Desulfosarcina ovata subsp. ovata: one gene and its partner. The protein of the gene in region 1 interacts with the protein of each later gene in a pairwise test. Links are inferred from orthologs where the notes say so. Each region holds a gene or a part of one and is shown on either strand. Other genes may lie near its edges.

What was found.
Region 2: the proteins of GN112_RS09945 (region 1) and aceE interact in binary tests that used the Escherichia coli proteins (3 or more experiments, as listed by UniProt). The link is inferred for Desulfosarcina ovata subsp. ovata from one-to-one orthologs.

Annotation. Positions count from the first base shown.
Region 1 is NZ_AP021879.1:2,197,723-2,207,964, forward strand. Bases 2,561-5,328 are described here. They hold GN112_RS09945 (endonuclease III domain-containing protein), read right to left. Parts: upstream 4,394-5,328; coding sequence 3,728-4,393; downstream 2,561-3,727. Other genes in these bases: GN112_RS09935 (hypothetical protein), read right to left, coding at 2,561-2,744; GN112_RS09940 (exodeoxyribonuclease III), read right to left, coding at 2,909-3,697; GN112_RS09950 (alpha/beta hydrolase), read left to right, coding at 4,616-5,328. In the rest of the region: GN112_RS09930 (hypothetical protein), read right to left, coding at 1-1,960; more of GN112_RS09935, read right to left, coding at 2,169-2,560; more of GN112_RS09950, read left to right, coding at 5,329-5,515; GN112_RS09955 (enoyl-CoA hydratase/isomerase family protein), read left to right, coding at 5,849-6,535; GN112_RS09960 (heterodisulfide reductase-related iron-sulfur binding cluster), read left to right, coding at 6,905-7,162; GN112_RS09965 (hypothetical protein), read right to left, coding at 7,201-7,443; GN112_RS09970 (ACT domain-containing protein), read right to left, coding at 7,501-8,031; GN112_RS09975 (hypothetical protein), read right to left, coding at 8,726-9,655. UniProt on the Escherichia coli protein: DNA repair enzyme that has both DNA N-glycosylase activity and AP-lyase activity. The DNA N-glycosylase activity releases various damaged pyrimidines from DNA by cleaving the N-glycosidic bond, leaving an AP (apurinic/apyrimidinic) site.
Region 2 is NZ_AP021879.1:4,864,249-4,874,945, reverse strand. The notes cover bases 5,161-8,383. They hold aceE (pyruvate dehydrogenase (acetyl-transferring), homodimeric type), read right to left. Parts: upstream 8,040-8,383; coding sequence 5,361-8,039; downstream 5,161-5,360. Other genes in these bases: GN112_RS21465 (2-oxo acid dehydrogenase subunit E2), read right to left, coding at 5,161-5,184. Outside these bases: GN112_RS21490 (amidase), read left to right, coding at 1-200; GN112_RS21485 (hypothetical protein), read right to left, coding at 260-475; GN112_RS21480 (PaaI family thioesterase), read right to left, coding at 787-1,320; magnesium/cobalt transporter CorA, read left to right, coding at 1,348-2,412; lpdA (dihydrolipoyl dehydrogenase), read right to left, coding at 2,419-3,846; more of GN112_RS21465, read right to left, coding at 3,895-5,160; GN112_RS21455 (aspartate/glutamate racemase family protein), read left to right, coding at 8,422-9,162; GN112_RS21450 (electron transfer flavoprotein-ubiquinone oxidoreductase), read left to right, coding at 9,331-10,697. UniProt on the Escherichia coli protein: Component of the pyruvate dehydrogenase (PDH) complex, that catalyzes the overall conversion of pyruvate to acetyl-CoA and CO(2).

The DNA of each region.
Region 1 (10,242 bases):
CCACCCATTTTTGCAGGATTTTGCCCAAAGCGATCCCCAAAATGGCTGCGGTTATGGTTACAAAGCAGCCGAAGCCCCATGTGTTACGTAAATCCTGCGAATACAGAAGGAAAAATACAACGAGGGAAACAAGCCCGGTCATCCCCCCTTGCCCCCATAATAGCCATTTTAATTGGCCTTTCGAACGGTTGGCTCTCTGGGTGTAGAGGGCGGCGAAAAAGGCTGTGACTGTTGGGACGAAAGCCCACCACCAACACCTGAAGAGGTCAGGGAACTCACCCCCCAAAGCCTTTAATGCTCCCAACAGGAATACGCTGAACGAAAATCCAACGCCAGCGGAACATAGTGCCTCGGCCACCTGGGCTGCCGACGATAGAGACCTTTCTTTTATTTCCCCCAGTTGAAGTCGCTCCCTTCCGCGTTCAAGCGACCGCTGGCAGAAATATCCTCCTACCGTGGCCAACAAATGCAACAGACAAGACGCAACTGCCCAGAATAACACCCCGTTAATGTCATTTGGAATGAGATGATTCGGGTTTCCATTTCCAAGCCACGTTTGTACATAATGGTATGCAAGCGAACAAACAAAGACAACAAACAAAGCCCCTACCGCCAACCAGGTAATAACTACCGAATCCAGCTGCGTCCGGATCCGATTGGATTGTTTCAAACCAAAAGCATCGAGAAGATTTCGACACTGCTGTCTTGAACGACCAACAGCAAGAACGCTGCAGACGATGAGCTGAATGATCTCCTCTGATGTTTTCTTAACAACGGATATGAGATTTTTTTCCTGTTTCTGGAAATATATTCTTTCAAACTTTGTCGCTGACTCGAGTTTTTGGGCCAGCAATTTTTCCGCATCTTTCAGCGTTTCGGGTTGCATCGGTTTCCGGGAAGCCCTTATGGCTGAAGCTGAGAGGATCTCGGCCTGGTCAAGTCGTTCGTCGTTTGCCATTTTATGGATATCGGTGATGCGTTGTGTGGCGAGCATGTGCATCTTCATCATCTTTGCTTTAAGTTCTTTGAACTCGCCATTATATCTCTCTGCCAATTTGGAGAAAACCGGTTCACGGTTGTATTTCAGCAGCAAATAATAAAGGTATCGAGCCCGGGCCATCAGAAACCAAAGGTCATCCCCGGTATCGTAAAAGTCATTTTTTTGGTTTAGACGCCAATGCTGCTCTTTCAGTAGCTCATCAATGATCCTTTCTTGGGGAACGAAACTGTCCATTTCCTTCTCGAAAGTCTCGATCAATGTTCTCGCTTCAGTGGGGATTGCGGCACGTTCCTGCAGCCGCAGCCTGAATCGCCGTTCAAACTCGGAAAATGGACGCATACCGGCCCAAAGCACGGTGGTCATCATTACGGCATAAGGAGCGAGTTTGGCCGTACCGACAGGATCGTAGACTCTCATTTCTCCGGAAAACGGCAAAAGGCCAAACAGCTTATGTGCATCCGACAATCCGGGAATAGGCGTTTGAAGTGCGTTTGAAGCAGTGACAAACGAACCAAGCACACTGGATATCAGATCAGGGAAAAAAATAATCCCCGCGTAAACACCAACCATCAGCAAACCGTAAGAGGTATTCCAGCCAAGAAACCTCAGCCAGGTAGTAAAATGGCGGGCAGGCCTGGGGCGAAAACCCTTGGGGGCCATGCCTGGGCCGGCCCACTCGTTAAACTTGAACCAGTAAAATAAGAAAACAATGACCAAACCCAATATCGAAGTAAAATTGAACACTCCGGTAGTAGCGCTTTCACCCGGCAACTGATTGCCCACCACGACTATGTCATCCAGGAAATCTGGGTATTCAGCCAATTTGATGAGAAGGAAGGATGATAGTAATCCGAGTATTGATAGAATACGCATCATTGATCCTTTTGCTTGGTCGTTCAAATGGTTTTGGTTGCGACCTGACGGATCGGTAACTAAAAACGTTGTAATTCCCTGCCGCATTCGCTTCTGTGACAACAAAACGGGAGGTATTCGCCGTAACAAGGAGAGGGATAAAATTTGTTTGCGCGTAGTCGGTTAAATGACTTTGAATTAATCTTATTCTTAATTGGTGGGAACAAAATAGCTGTGATTCAGATCACACCTTTCGAAATGTTTATCAATAACGCCGTTACGACAAAACCAATGCTGTGACCCAGGACCGCCGCAGTCAGGCACCGACCATCTGGCGCCCCCGTTTGCGATAGTAGTGCAGGCCGACCAGCCCTGCCTTTTTGATCCGGTTGGTGGATTCAAAGGCCTGGATGGTTTTCAAATCTTCCCCGTCAATCCCGGGAACGGCCAGAACCGGGCTGATGTACTGGGCGTGACGCTGGATCAGCCCGGAACCATGCAGATCGGTACGGGTTAGAATGCCGATCAGGCTGAACTGGCTCCCGGATCCCGCCAGCACCTCCATAACCGCCCGGTCGCACCTGAGGTTATTTAAAAACAGATCCAGCGGATTCCGCGTCCAGCGGGTGCTGAACACCCATCGGCTGACCTTCTTTGAATAGCCGTGAAGCTGCCATTGGATGGCGCGCCGGTTGTTGATCACCGCCACAGCGGAAAAATCAAAAGCGTACCCGTTGTCGATGGTGGTGTGGCGATTGTAACTGAGGTATTGCAGATTCTGGGTTTTGGCGGGCATGCCGCCGATGACGAGGATGTCTTTCAATAACGCGGTATTGGGCTTTACCACCCGATCCACGCAGTGGATAAGCCCATCGATAAAGTCGCTTTTCATCCTTCCCCCCCGGTTCCGGTCCGACTGTTTCCGATGCAATCCGACATCTGTAGACTATTATCTACTTGACATGTCGTTCGGCATCCGTCAAGCCATATTCATAAGGGAAAAACCATCAGCGGCCGTGATCCGGTAAGGGCGCGCCAAATACTTCCCGGATTCTTTCAGAATTCCAGGACCAGTCCCACGGGGCAGTGGTCCGATCCGAAAATGGCGTTGTCGATGAATGCGTCCTTTACCCAACCGCTTTTGATCATGTCCTCGGAAACAAAAAAGTAGTCAATCCGCCACCCCGCGTTGTTCTTGCGTGCGTTGAAGCGATAGGTCCACCACGAATATTTGACCGTATCGGGGTAGAGATACCGGAAGGTGTCTACATAGCCCATCCCGACGATGCGATCCAGCCACTGGCGCTCTATGGGCAGAAACCCGGAACGGGTCGAATTGGGGCCGGGATTCTTCAGGTCGATCTCGTTGTGGGCCGTGTTGAAATCCCCGGTGATGATCAAGCTCCGGCCCTGCCGGCGCAATCCTTCGGTGTAGTCGAAGAATGCTTCGTAAAAATCGAGTTTGTACTGCAATCGGTCGTCATTCATCTGGCCATTGGGAAAATAGACGTTGAAGAAGGTAAAGGCATCGAATTCCATTTCGACGATGCGCCCTTCATCGTCAAAACGGGGCATTCCCAGTCCGTGGTTCACTGACTTCGGGGTCAGCCGCGTATAAGCCGCCACACCGCTGTAGCCCTTTTTCACCGTGGAGAAGGAGAAGGCCGCATCGTAGCCGTCGATCGCTTTCATGGCCGGGGTCAGTTGGTCTTCCTGAAGTTTGGTCTCCTGGAGCCCGATGATGTCCGCATCCAGGCTGCGGATCGATTCGAGGAAGTCCTTCTTCATGACGGCCCGATAGCCGTTGACGTTCCAGGAAACGAGTTTGAGGGTCTGCTTGGGCATGGTGTTCAGTCCTCCTTGTCTTTGGATGCTTCAACGGTGGCGGTCCACACCGGTTTGGGGACACATGTCAGTCACCGGGCAGCGGCTGCAAAAAGGCGATACCGGCCGGCAGAGCATCTGCCCGAAGGCCACCAGCAATTCATTGTAGCGGACCCAGTGGCGCTTGGGCAGCTTTTTGCGCAGGGCCATTTCGGTCTGATCCGGCGTTTTGGTGTTCACGTAGCCGATGCGGTTGCTGATGCGGTGGACGTGGGTATCCACGCAGATGGCCGGGATCTTGAACCCTTCCACCAGCACCAGGTTGGCGGTCTTGCGGCCCACGCCGGGAAGGGCGGTGAGCGCTTCCAGCGTATCGGGCACCTGGCCGTCATACCGGTCCAGCAGGATGCGGCTGATCTCCAGAAGCCGTTTGGCCTTGGTGGGGTAGAACCCCACGGGATAGATCCGTTTTTCGATGGCCTCGGGTGTCAGCCGGATCATCGCCTCGGGTGTCCGGGCCACCTTGAAAAGGCGCTCCGCGGCCGGGCCGGTCACCTCGTCCTTGGTCCGCAGGGATAGCAGGGTGGAGACCAGCACCTCGAAGGGGCTCGCGCCGCGGTTGGCAATAAAGGTAATAATGGGGGCATCCCACTGGCGGTAGTGGGTTTCGATGGCAGCGACAAAATCATCGATATTAAACGTGCGCTTTCTGGGCATAACCGCTTCTTTCTCTGTCTGCATCAGATGTCGGCAGGATTTCCGGTAAGGGAACCGCTCTGCATGCATACACGGATCGGCCGCCCAGGTAAAGTCAAAGTGCTCCGGTTCATAAACTTGTGCACCGGTCACCTTTGCTGTACGATGTGTCGTCGTATTTTCGAACAATATCCCACGTCCACCGCCGATGGGGTAGCCATCAAAAAGAGAGGAAACGTATAAATGCTGAGCTTACGAAGTAGACTGTGCCGCTTAACAACAAAATATATAGTTGCCCCCAAGCTGAACAATATAAGTTCCATCGATGACGCCAGAAAAGACATGGAAAAAATGGCGCGGTTTTCAAAACTCCCGCCCCATACCCAGGTTGAAAAAGTTCAGTTAAACGGGATTCCCGCTGAATGGGTTTATGCAAACACGGCTCGTGAAGACAGGGCTATCCTATTTCTGCATGGGGGTGGCTATAATCTGTGTTCTCCCAACACCCATCGCGAAATAGGCGCCCACATTTCCAAAGCAAGTGGTGCAAAATTGCTGCTGATCGATTATCGACTGGCCCCGGAATATCCCTTCCCAGCGGCTCTGGAAGACGCGCTTTCTGCATACCGTTGGCTGATCAATCAGGGACTGCCAGGGAAAAGCATTGCCATTGCGGGAGATTCCGCAGGAGGAGGATTAGCATTATCCACCGCCATCTCAATACGCGATGCAGGCGATCCTCTGCCTTCATCAATCGCGTGTATCTCCCCGTGGACCGATTTGGTTTTTACCGGCAATTCAATCAAAACAAACTCGGAAATAGATCCTTTGGTAGATGCTCCAGCAGGAAAAGTTATGGCGGAAAACTATATCGGGGACAATGATCCCCATAATCCGGGGATATCACCCCTGTATGCCGATTTAAAAGGTCTCCCGCCATTACTGATTCATGTTGGCACGGACGAACTGCTATTGGATGATTCAAAACGCGTTGCAAAAAAGGCCGAAGACGCAGGAGTTAATGTAACCTTAAAGATTTATGATAAATTATGGCACGTCTTTCATTTGAACTTGAAAGCCATGCCTGAGGCAAGGGCAGCCGTGGCTGAGTTTGCCGCTTTTATTAAAAAGCATTTTGAATAGAATCGGTGGGATTGCTTGGCAAGTCTTGGACCCAGCCAGATGAAGGCGAAGGGTGCCGCGGCAGACAACAGTAGGCCTGCTGAACAGCTTTTTACAAAAAGTGGCCCATAATTTGGGTTGAATGAGTCCGAAACAAAGAAAACTGTGTATTATTTCGATCAGTTGATGTATTATATCCATAAATTGTATTGTAATACCGTGATGTTGTATCGGAATAACAAGACCTGTTTAAAAATATCCTATTATTCCAAATTAAAAGTTCAGCAAATGTTCAGCAATTAAACCCAAGTGTGTTGGTTATCCGAATCAACTCTAAATGTAAGGGGGCGAAATATGGCATTAATGGACTATACCATTGAAGACAATGTGGCGGTATTAAGCATGAACAGCGGGGAAAATCAGTTTGGTTTCCCCTTTATTGATGCCTTCCTTGAGGTGCTTGATAAAATCGAAAGAGACACCGATGCCAATGTACTGGTAACGAAATCTTCCCATGATAAAATATGGTCCGCTGGTATCGATCCGGACTTAGAAAATGAAGAAAAAACAAAATTGACCAAGAAATTCCGCGTCCAAATGTATTCATTATACAGACGCATTTTAACATATCCCATGATCACCGTTGCAGCTATCACCGGACATGCCTTTGCCGCGGGAGCGTATCTTGCCTTTTCCCATGATTTTCGTTTTATGCGAAAAGACAAGGGGTGGCTCTGCCTGCCGGAAGTCGATCTTGGCATAAATATCGGGCGCGTTCTCACCTCTATTGCACGACGTGCTGTTCCGGATTATAAATTCGAAGAGATGCTGTATACCGGCAAAAGATTAACAGCCGAGGAATGTGCGGAACACCATATTGTTTATAAGGCTTGCCATATGGATGACCTCATGAACGAAGTGCTTTCCTTTGCCAAGGCTCAAAACAAAGACAGGCGCATTATCCGCCTAATGAAACAAGAAACAAATCAACAGCTTCTGAAAATCATTGATGATACCATATTGTTCTTGGCTGATTTTTAACAGTCTACAATTTAATAGCCGATCACTCAGAGCCTGTTTGAGAAGTCTGGATCAGGCCCGATAACAAGGCGGAACGTGGCTCGAAAGCGGAGCATATACGTAATATGTGAGCATTTTGAGACACTTTCCAACGCCGTTAGCGGGCCTTAGACGGATTTATCAAACAGGCTCTCAGATAGGGAATGCTCACCCGGCCCCGGCTGTTCAACGCCCTAGTGGCTATGGGTGAGAAGCTCCAGGGGATTTTCTCCCGCCCGGCGGACGAACTGCTGGGATCGTCCTGCTTCAAGATCATGTCGCCCCTGATCGGGGACCGCCATTTTCTGCCCCTGGCCGAGAAGCCGTTTCGTAAGAGGGTGCCCCGCCTGCATGATGCAATTGACCGACATGCTCTCGCAGCATGGGGCTCGCATCAATGTTCGCCATCCGTATGTGACCTGGATTACCGGGCCGGCCCCATTTCTGGAAAGCAAATTGGCGGATGTGGCGGCGACGAACGCGGACCTTTTGGTCACCGAGTGCCCGGGGTGCGTCATGCAATTGCGCGGCGGTGCTGAGAAAAAGGGGATGAAACTTTCGGTCAAACACATTGCCGAAGCGATGGTACAGGCTTTGGAGAAAACCTGAGCCGATAAAATGCGATTGCCTGCAACCACTCGATGCCGTCAGCTGAAAAAGTAGCGGAAGTCCGGATAAAAAATCGCCACGAGAAACAAAATCGTGCTGATGAGAATCGTCAGCACGCCGAAAAGTTTGATGCCTTCCGCCGACCAGCGGGATGCAAAGATATTGATCAGGAAGCCCGACGCGAAGGTCCCTTCCAGCCATTCGGCGCCTCCCCAGCGGACCACCCACAGCCAGAAGAGCAGATTGAGCAGGTAGCAGGCAACGAGTTCGGTCAGGGACATTTACTTCCTCTTTTCTGCCTATGGAATGAGGCAGTCCAAAAAACATTATCTCAACGTCTATGGAATCGATTGAACGTGGTGTCCCGCTTCAGCAAGCGCGTTGATGGCGCGCTTTAAATTGGAATCCTTGACAAGCACATAGTCCGTGTCAAAGGTCGACAGGGCAAATATGGGAATCCCGGCATCGGATAACGGTTGCGCAATTTTCACGAGAATTCCCGTCAGTGCAAAATCGAGCGGGCCATCGATCGCCAGAGCACGCCATCCACGCTCGGCCCGGACATCTTCGGGAACGTCTGCCGCCTGACAAACGATCGAGGTTTCTTCCGTCGTCCACACGATGGCGTGCAGGGTTCCGGACAATGCCCAGGCAGGGACAGCGCGTTTTGCCGGCAGTCGGCAAACCGCCAGGTGGTCGGGAAGCAACTTGAGGTTCAAAGTCATCGGCGCCTCAATGATCACGGGGTTTGTCCCATCCAGCGACCGAAAAATGGACACTTGATCAGGTAAATGGATCGTCGCTGCCAACATATGCCAGTATGGTACGGGCGTGTCAAGATCGCCGACGGACCGGTCACCATCAGACAAGCTGGGGATGCCTGCCTTGAAAATCTTTACCTAATCTTTATCTTACCTTTACCCATCCCTTAAACGGGAGTCTTATTGTTTGTCCATGAGAGCCAATCAACGGACAGACGTAATGGAGGTGTGTAATGAAAAGAACAATCATCGCCGTCCTGGCACTGGCTGCCGTGTTTATCGCGCGAAATGGCGAAATGGCGAAATGGGGTAATGGCGAAATGGGGTCGCACCAATCTATCATACTGTAATTCATAGATTTAGGTTCCAAAACCAAGTGTTATTTGCATCAATATCGCACTTTTCGGCATCAAAATGAGCATTATAGGGATCGACTATTTCTTTCAACTCGAAGCCATCCTTGGTAGGACGAACACGTCGGCCAACTGAAAGAGCTTGCATTTTCCTTTTTACATCAGCCAAAAAGACTTTTTCACCAACTGCAATGGACTGCGTCCACTTACTGTCATGTCAACGATCTTCCCCAAAAACCCCCTACGCTTTTTCCGCTGGTTGAATTCTTGCCCAACTCGACCGGCAATGAGCTGCATCGACTTGGGTATAATCCCCTGGGATTTATCGTCATAAACCAGCAAATGGATTGGATGTCACTACATAATTCAGAATGACCAGACCGTATCGTTTTTTCGCCTCAAAAAGCCACTGCAACCAACATTATCAAAGAGCGATTCTGAATTTCAGATTATTTTGGACAGCAGTGATCTACGATTAAAACTATATCAGTACCTTCGAAACTATCTTCTTGATTTATTAAAAAGCCACTCACCACCATTTCTACTGAATCTGTTGTTACTGAATCCTGTACTATTTGCCTATCAAACTTAACCATGAGATCCAAAACGCCATTATTGTTATAGTCTCCTACCTCTGAGGGCCTTAGTTCAACCGGGATTGAGATATCTTCAATATTTAAAAATATGGTATTAGTATCGATATCATTCACATCATAACTGGCCGGTAACTCAATATAACAAGTAATATATCGACCTTTGCTTTTTAAATTAATAGTATCTGGGTGTACATCTATAATAGCAGAAATTACCGATAAAGGTTCGATGGCTCTAACAAAGTTTGAATCTAAAATGTGGTGATACTCTCTGTTTATACCGACAGCTACTTGGACTTTATTTCCGTCGCAAGTAGCTTCTCTCCATCCCGTGATGCTATCGTATATTAACCAAGTATAATTATCGCTATATCCTATACAAACGCTGCCTGGAGGCCTTTCTGAGCAATCTCCTGAGTACGATGGTTGTTCAAAATAGTTTGTCATGCAAGCTGCTTCATCAACATAGTAGGCAGCAATAGAGTTTGAATCTAAAATATGGTGATACTCTCTGTTTATACCGACAGCTACCTGGACTATATTTCCGTCGCAAGTAGCTTCTCTCCATCCCGTGATGCTATCGTATATTAACCAAGTATAATTATCGCTATATCCTATACAAACGCTACCTGGAGGCCTTTCTGTGCAATCTCCTGAGTACGATGGTTGTTCAAAATAGTTTGTCATGCAGTCCTGGGAAGCAAAAGATACCAGAGGCACAAAAAAGGAAAACAATATTCCAACCATTAAAACTGGATTGCGAAATCGCCGTCTATCTTTTTTCATTATTCCCCCCTATAATTAAATTTTAATGAGAAATTTATTTAATATGAGCCAATTTCAAAATGTTCAATCGGGGGAAAGATCAAGACGGAGGGAATGCGGCCAACCGCAGACATACATAAGGTATTTCAAGGATTGGCCACATTACCCCAACACAGAAATTGAGTCCGAGGAAACGTTTTGAAATCTGCTCGTTAGTGTTACCCACGTATACCAACAAAATAAAGCCAAATAGTAGAAATTAAATTTCAGGTTAGAATCAAATTAGAGCTATATCAGAAATCGTAATAGACGACTGATTTGCAGTCTAATAACCCAATTTAACCTGATTAGACGACTAATTTGTCAAATAAAAATTTAGCATTTCGTAAGACAATGAAACAAGGTGAACAAACGTTCACTATGGATCGTTTTTAAATATGGAACTTTTACGGTGGTGCTGATGGAACGATGGTGGTTTTGAATATCTTCAATTCTTTACTGTGTCAATAAGCTCGAGTTTTCGAAAAATAGTGCGGGACATTATTCTCAATATGTGCGATAATATTTCTGGAGGTGTATAACATGCTGAAATAGAAGGGATAATAAGG
Region 2 (10,697 bases), 2.7 Mb from region 1 along the record:
TGGCGTTTACCTATCCCTTTAACCTTTCCGGCCATCCGGCCGCGACGGTGCCGGCCGGCCTGACGCCCACGGGGCTGCCCGTAGGCCTGCAGATCGTCGGGCCGCGTCATCAGGACGACCGGGTCCTGCAGGCGTCCCGGGCCTATGAACGGGCCAGGCCCTGGAAAGACCAGCGGCCGGGGGATCTGACTAAGCCTTGACAGTTGCCGGAACGGATTGCGGACCGCTTGCAAAACGGTCCGCAAGAAACCATGCGTGGTTAATAGGGTAGGTGGTTGCGCTGCGTCGTGCGGCCCTCAAAGACAGTCGAAATGCCGTAACGACCCTCGTCGGCAATATCCACTGCCGAGAACAGGGGGGGGGCCATGCTGGCCGCCTGGAAACACTGGACGCGGTTCAGCAATGGGCAGGAAGCGGCACATATGTTTTTATCCTTGTCCCGGTTGGGGCAGTTTCGACAAGGTGACTGCGTCATGAGGGGCTCCTTTCCGTCGGTTTGATGGTGGATAGGGCGGTGGTGATTCCGGGCGCGTCAGAATCGACGACAAACCGTTGCTTGCCATATTCAAAAGCAAGATCGATACCATTTTGAACATATTGAATTTATATATATTTTTTAGATGTCTTCCGATCTGCCATGGCAATATTCCTGACAGATTGTAAAAAAGGGGGATGATGGGCCAGGGGCAATCATGACTTGCGCCGGGTCAGGGATGCGGTATACGTAAGTCCACCATCAAGGTCATTGAAAAGCGCTGTCCGGAGAGACCGGGCGGGTGAAGGCGGTCAGCCTTGCCGGTGCGCTTCGTTCTGCGTCGGTGCATCACCGAAGCGGACATCGCGGACGACGGCATCTTTGGCGATTTTGAAGACGCTGGCGAAGGTCATCACCGTACGGCCGGCTTCGTCCTGAATTTCGCATTGCCCTTTGAGGATGGTATCCTTGCGTTCGGAAACGTGGGCCCGGGCCTGTACGATGCCCTTTTTGACCGGACGCAGAAAGCGGTTTTCCATGGCGATGGTGGCAAAATGGGTGCCCGGCGCCACCACGCTTTTGATGGCCATGACCACGGCGGTATCGGCCAGGCTGACCAAGGCGCCGCCGTGCATCAGCCCGGCCCCCTGGGCCAGGATTTTGAGAAAAGGCATCTGCAGGATCGCCTCACCGGCTTCAGCACTGAGAATTTCCATGCCCAGGAGCTGCTCGTAGGGCGCGCAGCTGATCCAGGCCGGCATGCTGAAACGGTGAGGACCGGTATGATTGTCGGCATCCATGCAGGTGTTTTTAACAGAACCGGCCGAAAAATCAACCGCCAACAAACAGACGTTTTCTATTTGTGAGGTTCCATGTCCCGATTGACCAGAAAATCGACGAAAACGGCCGGAAGCGCTCCCGGCACATTAATTCATGTGGGCGAGAAAAAGACGGATCGTGTCCATCTCTCCATGATGCACTATGCGGGGGCGGAGTTGATCGAGCAATCCCTTGATGGTATCGAAACGGCATTGCCCCGGCTCAAGCCCGGTGCCACCACCTGGATCAACATCGACGGCATTCACGATGTTACCCTCATCGAGCAGATCGGTCGCCTGTTTCACATCCACCCGTTGACCCTTGAGGATATTCTCAACACCACTATGCGGCCCAAGGACGAAGCTTTCGACGAATATCTGTTTGTCGTGCTCAAAATGGTCCGCTACGATGCCACGGATTGTCTCATTACAGCCGAACAGATCAGCCTGATTCTGGGAGAAAACGTCCTGTTGTCCTTTCAGGAGGCGGCCGGTGATGTTTTCGAACCGGTCCGGGAGCGGATCCGGAAGGGAAAAGGGCGAATCCGGACCGCCGGGTGCGACTACCTGGCCTATGCGCTCCTCGACGCCATCGTGGATCATTACTATGTGATTCTGGAAAAACTGGGGGAGCGGCTGGAAGCCCTCGAAGAAAGCATTGACGAAGATGCCGATGCCGGCATGCGGGAAGAGATTCACGACATCCGCCGGGAGCTGATCTACCTGAGGAAACAGGTCTGGCCACTGCGGGAAGTGGTTGCCCACCTGCTCAAGGGAGACAACCCGTTCATCGGTGAAACCACGGGCATGTTCCTGCGCGATGTTTACGATCACACGATCCAGGCGATCGATACCATCGAGTCGTTCCGGGATACCTTGTCAAGCTTGCAGGATCTCTACCTGTCGACCATCAGCAACCGCATGAACGAGGTGATGAAGGTGCTGACCATCATTGCCACCATCTTCATCCCGATCTCCTTCATCGCCGGCGTCTATGGAATGAATTTCTCGCACATGCCCGAGCTTGGCTGGCGCTGGGGGTACCTGACCGTTTGGCTGGTCATCATCGCCGTGGTCGTCGCCATGCTGTTGTTCTTCAAGCGCAAGAAATGGTTGTAAGCTGTTTTATTTCTTCTTTTTCTTGGGCCGGTAGTAGTGCGTGGCCGTGCCGTGGAAAATCTCGGCGGCTTCCTTGAATGTTTCCGACAGGGTCGGATGGGGATGGATGGTCAGCCCCACATCGGTGGCGTTGGCGCCCATCTCCAGGGCCAGGGTCGCCTCGGCGATCATCTCGCCGGCACCGGGTCCTACGATTCCGACCCCCAGCAGCTGTTCCGTCTCGGGGTCGATCACCAGCTTGGTTATCCCGTCACTGCGGCCCAGGGTGGTCGCGCGGCCGGATGCGGCCCAGGGAAAGCGGGTCACTGCCACCGTGAGGCCTTTTTTCTTGGCGTCACTTTCGGTTAGCCCGGCCCAGGCCACTTCCGGGTCGGTAAACACCACCGCCGGTATGGCCACCGGATCGAAAATCACGTTCTTCCCGGCGATGGTCTCCACGGCAATGCGCGCTTCATAGGAGGCCTTGTGGGCCAGCATGGGCTGTCCGGCCACATCGCCAATGGCAAAAACGGCATTCGCGGATGTGCGGCACTGGCCGTTGATGCGCACGAATCCGTTGTCGTCCACCGCCACCCCGGCGTTCTCGAGTCCCAGGCCGGCCGTGTGGGGCCGGCGGCCCACGGCCACCAGAACCCGCTGGAAAAGCTGACTGACCGGCTTTTCGGCATCGCCGCCAAAGGTGACCTTGATTCCGTTTTTCTGGAATTTGACCGCCTCCACGGTGGTGTTCAGCCGGATGGCCTTGAACCGTTCGGTCAGTCCTTTCTGCAGAAAACGCACCAAGTCCCGGTCCGCCCCGGCCAAAAGATGCGGCAGCATCTCCACCACGGTCACCTCGGTCCCCAGGGAGGCGTATACGCTGCCCAGTTCCAGCCCGATATAACCACCGCCCACCACGAGCAGGCTTTTGGGAATCGTTTCCAGGTCGAGGGCATTTTTCGAGTTCCAGATGCGATCGTCATCTGCTGGAAACATGGGCAGCCCCGAGGCCCGGGAGCCTGTGGCCAGGATGGCATACTGGAACCCCAGCGTGCGGGTCTTGCCGTCCGCCTCGGTCAATTGCAGGGTCCGGGCGTCGGAAAACGCCGCCGTGGCACGCACATAGGTGATTTTGCGCTGGGCCACCAGGCGTCCCAGGCCGCCGGTCAGCCCGGCAACCACATCGGTCTTCCACTGGCGCAGTTTATCGATATTGATTTTGGGCTTGCCGAATGAAACCCCCCAGGCATCGGCATCGGCAGCCTCGTTGATCAACCGGGAGACGTGCAGCAGGGCCTTGGATGGAATGCAACCCCGGTACAGGCAGACGCCACCGGGGTTTTCCGCCGGATCGATGAGGGTTACATCCATGCCCAGATCGGCCGCCAGAAACGCGGCCGCGTATCCGCCTGGCCCGGCACCGATCACCGCCACGTGGGTTTGATTGTCAGTCATGCAGCATACTCGCTTTCTTCACTTTGCGACGCGGGCAATCCACGCCGATTATTCGAAAAACAGGGCTAACGGTTGCTCCAGGCCTTCACAGATCCACCGCAGAAAGCGTGCCGCGTCGGCACCATCGAGCATGCGGTGATCGTAGGAGAGGGAGAGCGGTAAAATGGTTCGCGGCTCGAACCGATCCTTTATATAAACCGGCCTGACCGAGGAACGGCTCACGCCCAGAACGGCCACCTGGGGCCACAGCACCAGCGGCGTAAAGCCAACCCCTCCGATACCACCTTGGTTGGAAATGGTAAAGGTCCCGCCCTGCATTTCATCGGGTTTGATTTTTTTGCTGCGTGCCCGTGACGTCAGGTCACCGATCGCACCGGCCAGTTCGAGAATGCTTTTGCGGTCGGCATCCCGGACCACCGGAATGAGAAGCCCTCGCGGGGTTTCGGCCGCGATGCCGATGTGGATATATTTTTTCAGGATGATCCAGTTGCTGGCAACGTCAATGCTGGCATTGAAGCGGGGAAAGCGCTTCAGGGCTTCGGCAGCGACCCGGGTGAGGATCGCCGTCAGGGTCAGCCGTGCCCCGGCCTGCTCCGCCCGCGCAGCATTTTTTTCGATAAAGGCCATCACGCCGCTGATGTCGGCTTCATCGAACTGGGTGACATGGGGAATGGTACTCCAGCCGGTGGTTGTGCTCTGGGCGGTCAGCCGCCGGACGGTTTCCATCTCCTTGACCTCGACCGGCCCCCATTGGCTGAAGTCGGGGTGGGGGGCCGTGTCGGCCGAAGGCACCGTTCCTTCATGGCCGGCCGGTTCCGGCATGCGCCGACGAACATGCGCCTTTACGTCCGCTTCGCTGATTCGCCCGCCCGGACCGCTGCCCTGGACCGTGTAAATATCGACACCCAGTTCCCGGGCGATGCGCCGGGTCGACGGCGCGGCAGGCACGGGAGAACGATCCGTGGCGGGAGCCTCGGGCACCACTGCCGCGGCGGCGGGTTTGGTTGGTGCCACGGTTCCGGGTTCGGTCGCCTCGGTAACCTCGCCGGTATCGGCGGGCGAACCGTCGGCCGCTTCGTTTTCGGTTTGCAGGGGGGCCGTTTCGGTTTCCAGCCGGGCAATCACATCGCCCACTTTCATCTGGGCACCCGGACGGGCCAGTACCTCGGTAATCCGACCGGCAAAGGGCGATGGAATTTCGACCAGTGCCTTGTCGGTCTCCAATTCGATCACCGTATCGTCCACCGCGATGGTATCCCCTTCCTTGATATGGACGGCCACAACCACACCCGCTTCAACGTTTTCTCCAATTTCCGGAACCTTGATGGCTTCTGTCATGGATTCTCCTTCCATTAGGCTGGCGGAAAGAAATAATTCCACCATCCTGCTTGTCTTTGTGCCCGTCTACCGCGTTACCGCCACCGGCACATATTCCCGATATGCACCGGTGGCGGCGCCTTGTAGACGACCCCAAATCCGGTGCGATCTGGGGGAATTATTTCTTTCCGCCAGCCTTAGACAAACAAGGGGTTGGACCGATCGGGATCGATCTCCAGCGACCGACGGGCCTTGTTGACCGTGGCCATGGGTATTTTTTTCTCACGGGCCAGGCCGGCCAGCGCGGCAAAGGCGATATGCCGGGCATCCACCTCGAAAAAATCCCGCAATGCCTCACGCGTATCGCTGCGGCCGTATCCGTCGGTTCCCAGGCTGATCAGCGGGCCGGGGAGGTGGCGGGCAATGCTTTCGGGCAGCACCTTGAGGTAATCGCTGGCCGCCACAAACACTCCCGCGGCACCGTCGGTCTGCCTTTGCAGGAACGATCGCCGCGGCGGTTTTCCCGGATGGAGCCGGTTCCAGCGATCGGTGTCCTGGGCGTCCCAGTAAAGGTTCTTATAGCTGGTGACGCTCCAGACCGTGGTGGCCACACCGTATTCGGACTCCAGCCGTTCGGCGGCCTTGAGGCATTCATTGAGGATGGCGCCGCTGCCCAGAAGGTGGGCGCTGGCTTTGGCTTTGGGAATTCCCGGGGCCTGGAACCGGTAGATGCCGCCCAGAATCCCCGCTTCCGCGTCTTTGGGCATGGCCGGCATGGCGTAAAATTCGTTGCCGATGGTCAGGTAGTAGACCAGGTTTTCCCCCGCCTCCAGCATGCGGCGCAGTCCTTCGCGTACGATGACGGCGATTTCAAAGGCGAAAGCGGGATCGTAAGCCAGAAGCGATGGATTGGGCAGGGCCAGGACGTGACTGTGGCCGTCCTGATGCTGCAGCCCTTCGCCGGCCAGCGTGGTGCGGCCGGCCGTGGCGCCGAGCAGGAAACCGCGTGCCTGAACGTCGCCGGCGGCCCAGATCATGTCGCCGATGCGCTGAAAACCGAACATGGAGTAAAAGAAGAAAAACGGCACCATGTTGATGTCAAAGGTGGAGTAAGCCGTGCCGGCGGCGATGAACGAAGCCATGGATCCGGCCTCGGTAATGCCCTCCTCGAGGATCTGGCCATCGGTAGCCTCCCGGTAGTAGAGCAGGCTGCCGCGGTCCACCGGCTCGTAGTTCTGCCCCATATGGGAGTAGATGCCGATTTTGCGGAACAGGCTCTCCATGCCGAAAGTACGTGCTTCGTCGGGAACGATGGGAACAATATAGCGCCCGATTTTCCTGTCGGCCAGCAGTTTGTTCAGCAGGGTCACCATGACCATGGTGGTGGCCACCTCGCGCCGGTCGGAGCCCTTGAGGAATTCGCCGTAAAGAGATTTTGCCGGCGGACGGAAAACGGGCACCGACACGCTGCGGGCCGGCAGAAAACCGCCCAGGGAGCGTCGCCGCGCCTTGAGATAACGGATCTCCTCACTGTCGTCGTCAGGCCGGTAAAACGGCGCATCCTGAATGCGGTCATCGGGGACAGGAATGCCGAAGCGGCTTCTGAAGTGGCGCAGTTCGGCTTCATTGAGTTTTTTCTGCTGATGGGTGACGTTGCGCCCCTCACCGGCCTCGCCCAGGCCATACCCCTTGATGGTCTTGGCCAGAATCACCGTGGGCGAGCCCTTGTGTTTCACCGCCGCCTGATAGGCGGCATAGACCTTCTGGGGGTCGTGTCCCCCGCGGCGCAGTTTGGCCAGCTGCTCGTCGGTATAGTTCTCCACCATGCGGGTCAGTTCCGGGTAGCGGCCGAAAAAATCCTTACGGATATAGGCACCGCCGGCCACGGAGTACATCTGATACTGGCCGTCGGGCACCTCTTCCATGCGCCGGACCAGCAATCCCTGATTGTCCTGGGCCAGCAGCGGATCCCAGTCATCCCCCCAGATCACCTTGATGGCGTTCCAGCCGGCGCCGCGAAAAGCCGCTTCCAGTTCCTGGATGATCTTGCCGTTACCGCGCACCGGGCCGTCGAGACGCTGGAGGTTGCAGTTGATGACGAAAACGAGATTGTCCAGCCGCTCCCGGGCCGCCAGGGTGATGGCCCCCAAGGTCTCGGGTTCATCGGTCTCGCCGTCGCCCAGAAACGCCCATACCCGCCGGTCATCGGGCGGTTTGATGCCGCGGTCTTCCATGTAGCGGTTGAAACGGGCCTGGTAGATGGCCATGATCGGCGACAGGCCCATGGACACCGTGGGGAACTGCCAGAAGTCGGGCATCAGGTAGGGATGCGGGTATGAACTCAATCCGCCGCCCTGGGCCAGTTCGCGGCGGAAATTCTCCATCCGGGGCTCGCTGATGCGGCCTTCCAGAAACGCACGGGCGTATATGCCGGGTGCGGCGTGGCCCTGGAAGAAAACGATATCGCCGGGGTGGCCGGCGCTTTTGGCACGAAAAAAATGGTTGAAGCCTACTTCATAGAGGGTGGCACTGGAAGCAAAGGTGGAGATGTGGCCACCGATACCCGCGTGTTGACGGTTGGCCCGTACCACCATGGCCATGGCGTTCCAGCGGATGATGCTTTTGATGCGCCGTTCAATCTCCCGACTGCCGGGAAACGCCGGTTGGCGGTCTGCGGAGATGGTGTTGATGTAGGGCGTATTGGCGCTGAAATGGGCCTGGACCCCCTGCTGGTGGGCCCGCACCTGAAGCATGCGCAGCAATTCCAGTACGCGTTCGGGGCCCTGGTTTTGATAGATGTAATCCAGGCTTTCGATCCACTCCCGATTTTCCTGGACAATCGCCCGAACAGCGGCATCGGTATCGGTTTGGGTCATCGGCACCTCCCTGTACGGAGATAAGGTCAAGGCCTGCCGGGAGGCCCGCCTTGGTAAAGGTCTCAATCCATCCAGCCGGAGAAAGGGGAAAAACGAACCGGGTGCCGGGCAATCGACACAGATGATATTTTGGTTTGTATCCGGCCCGCTGTCAACAGGCGGGTGCATGATCACCCCGGCTGGCCGTATTTAATCTGAAATTCGCTCAATATACTATTCGTTGCCCCTTGTTTTCGGATGGATGACTGTCAAATGCCAAAATCCAAATGCCCATTGACAGCGGCCGGGAATCCCCGCAAATGAGCCTTGACAGTTTTCTGAACCAATAGTATACAACTGATAAAACTTTAAGTGTACTTATGTCATTTGCAAAGAGTCCAATATGCCCTTGTATCGCGTCGACAATCCCCGTCAATCCTGGTACGGCGAGTCCATCGGCATTCTGATTCTGGATGCCGCCTACCCCTGTATTCCGGGGAATGTGGGCAATGCCACCACCTTCGATTTTCCGGTGCGCTACCAGGTGGTCAAGGATGCCTCCATCGATCGCCTGCTCAACCGGCGCGACCCCTCCCTGATCGATGCCTTCATCGCTGCTGCCCGGCAGCTGGAGGCCGACGGGGTCAAGGCGATCACCGGTGCCTGTGGATTCATGGCCCTGTTTCAGCGCGAGATTGCCGCAGCCGTCTCGATTCCGGTGTTTGTCTCCAGTCTGCTGCAAATTCCGTTTATGCATCAGATTGCCGGCCCCGGCCGGCGGATCGGGATCATCACCGCAAATGCCGATGTCTTGACCGATGCCCACTTTGCGGCCGTGGGGGTCACGCCGGATATTCCCATGGCCGTGGCCAGCATGCAGGGCCGGGATGAATTCCGGGAGGCGGTGCTGGAGGAGAAGGGCACCCTGGATTCCGATCGCATGCAAGCCGAAGTGCTCGCGGAAGCCGTTGCGCTGGTTGACCGCTATCCGGACATCGGCGCCATGCTGCTCGAGTGCAGCGATCTGCCGCCCTTTGCCCATGCGGTTCAAGCAGCGACCGGAAGACCTGTCTTCGATTTTATCACCATGATCCGCTACGTGAAGAGCGCATTGGATCAGCGACCCTATCGCGGAAACATGTGAGCGATGAACCCGATTGGACGGATCATCTGGGACCGGCGGTTCGGTTTTCATCCCCGAGCCCTTGTTTTTAGTGATAAATCAAGCTATCTGACCCCTCTAATCAGTCAGCGTATTCAGCGACTATCGCCGTGCACTTTGCGGATAACCTGAAAAAGAGGGGGGAAGACCATGACCACGCACGAATCCATTGATTTTGATGTCCTTTTTATCGGTGGCGGCCCCGCCAACCTGGCCGGTGCCATCCGGCTGATGCAACTGGCCGCGGAAAAGGGACGTGAATTGGAAGTGGCCCTGATCGACAAAGGTGCTGCCATCGGCTCCCATGCCATCAGCGGGGCGGTGATGAATCCCGTGGCCATTGCCGAACTCTACCCGGATTACCGGGACCAGGGATTCCCCGTGGAACAAATGGTTCGTGGGGACGGGTTCTATTTCCTGACGGGTCAACGTAGCTTCAAAGTGCCCATGGTGCCGCGCCAGATGCACAATACCGGCTTTCCCATCGTCAGCCTTTCCCGGGTCTGCCGCTGGCTGGGGGAGAAGGCCGAAGAACTGGGCATCAATATTTTCCCCGGCTTCGACGGCAAGACGATCCTCATGGCCGGTGACGGCAAGACCGTTGCCGGCGTGCGTACCGGTGACAAGGGGCTGGACAAGGACGGCAAGCCCAAGACCAATTTCGAACCGGGGATCGACCTGATGGCCAAGGTGACCGTATTGGGCGAGGGCGCCCGCGGAAGCCTCACCAAGGAGCTGGCCGGGCGCCTGCCCATCCGTTCCGGCCGGCTGCCCGAATTGTTTGAAACGGGCATCAAAGAGGTTATTCAACTGCCCGAGGACCATTTTTTCAAGGAGAGTCCCTTCAACGACATTCACACTCTGGGATTCCCCCTGGATCTGAATACACCCGGCGGCGGTTTTGTTTACGAAATGGCCGACAACCGCATCGCGTTGGGCTTCCTGGTGGCGCTGGGCTACGAGAATCCGGCATTGGACATTTACGATACGTTCATGCGTTTCAAGGGGCACCCCCTGATCCAGAAACTCATCCGCGGCGGCAAAGTGATCGAACAGGGCGCCCGGGCCGTTTCCACCGGCGGCTGGTTCAGTATGCCGCAACTGGCGGTGGACGGCGCGCTGTTCACCGGCAACGCTGCCGCCATTCACAGCACACCGGCCATCAAGGGCATTCACCTGGCCATGAAATCGGGCATGCTGGCCGCCGAGACGATCATGGATGCCATCGAGGCCGGCGATGCCGGACGCCGGACCCTGGCGGCATATGGCCAGCGTCTGGCCGACAGCTGGGTCGGTGAGGAGTTGCGCGAGGGGCGCAATTTCGCCCAGGCCTTGGCAAAAAAAGGGCCGGCCAAGTGGATCCACCTGGCTGCCCAGCACGTTACCGGCGGCAAGGGGCTGAGAGATCGCCTGCCGGCGGTGGACGACGCCACGACCCTCAAACCGCAGCGTTCCGACAGCCTGGATGTGGAAAAGTACGACGTGCCCAAGGATGATCCGGCCATGGTCGACAAGCT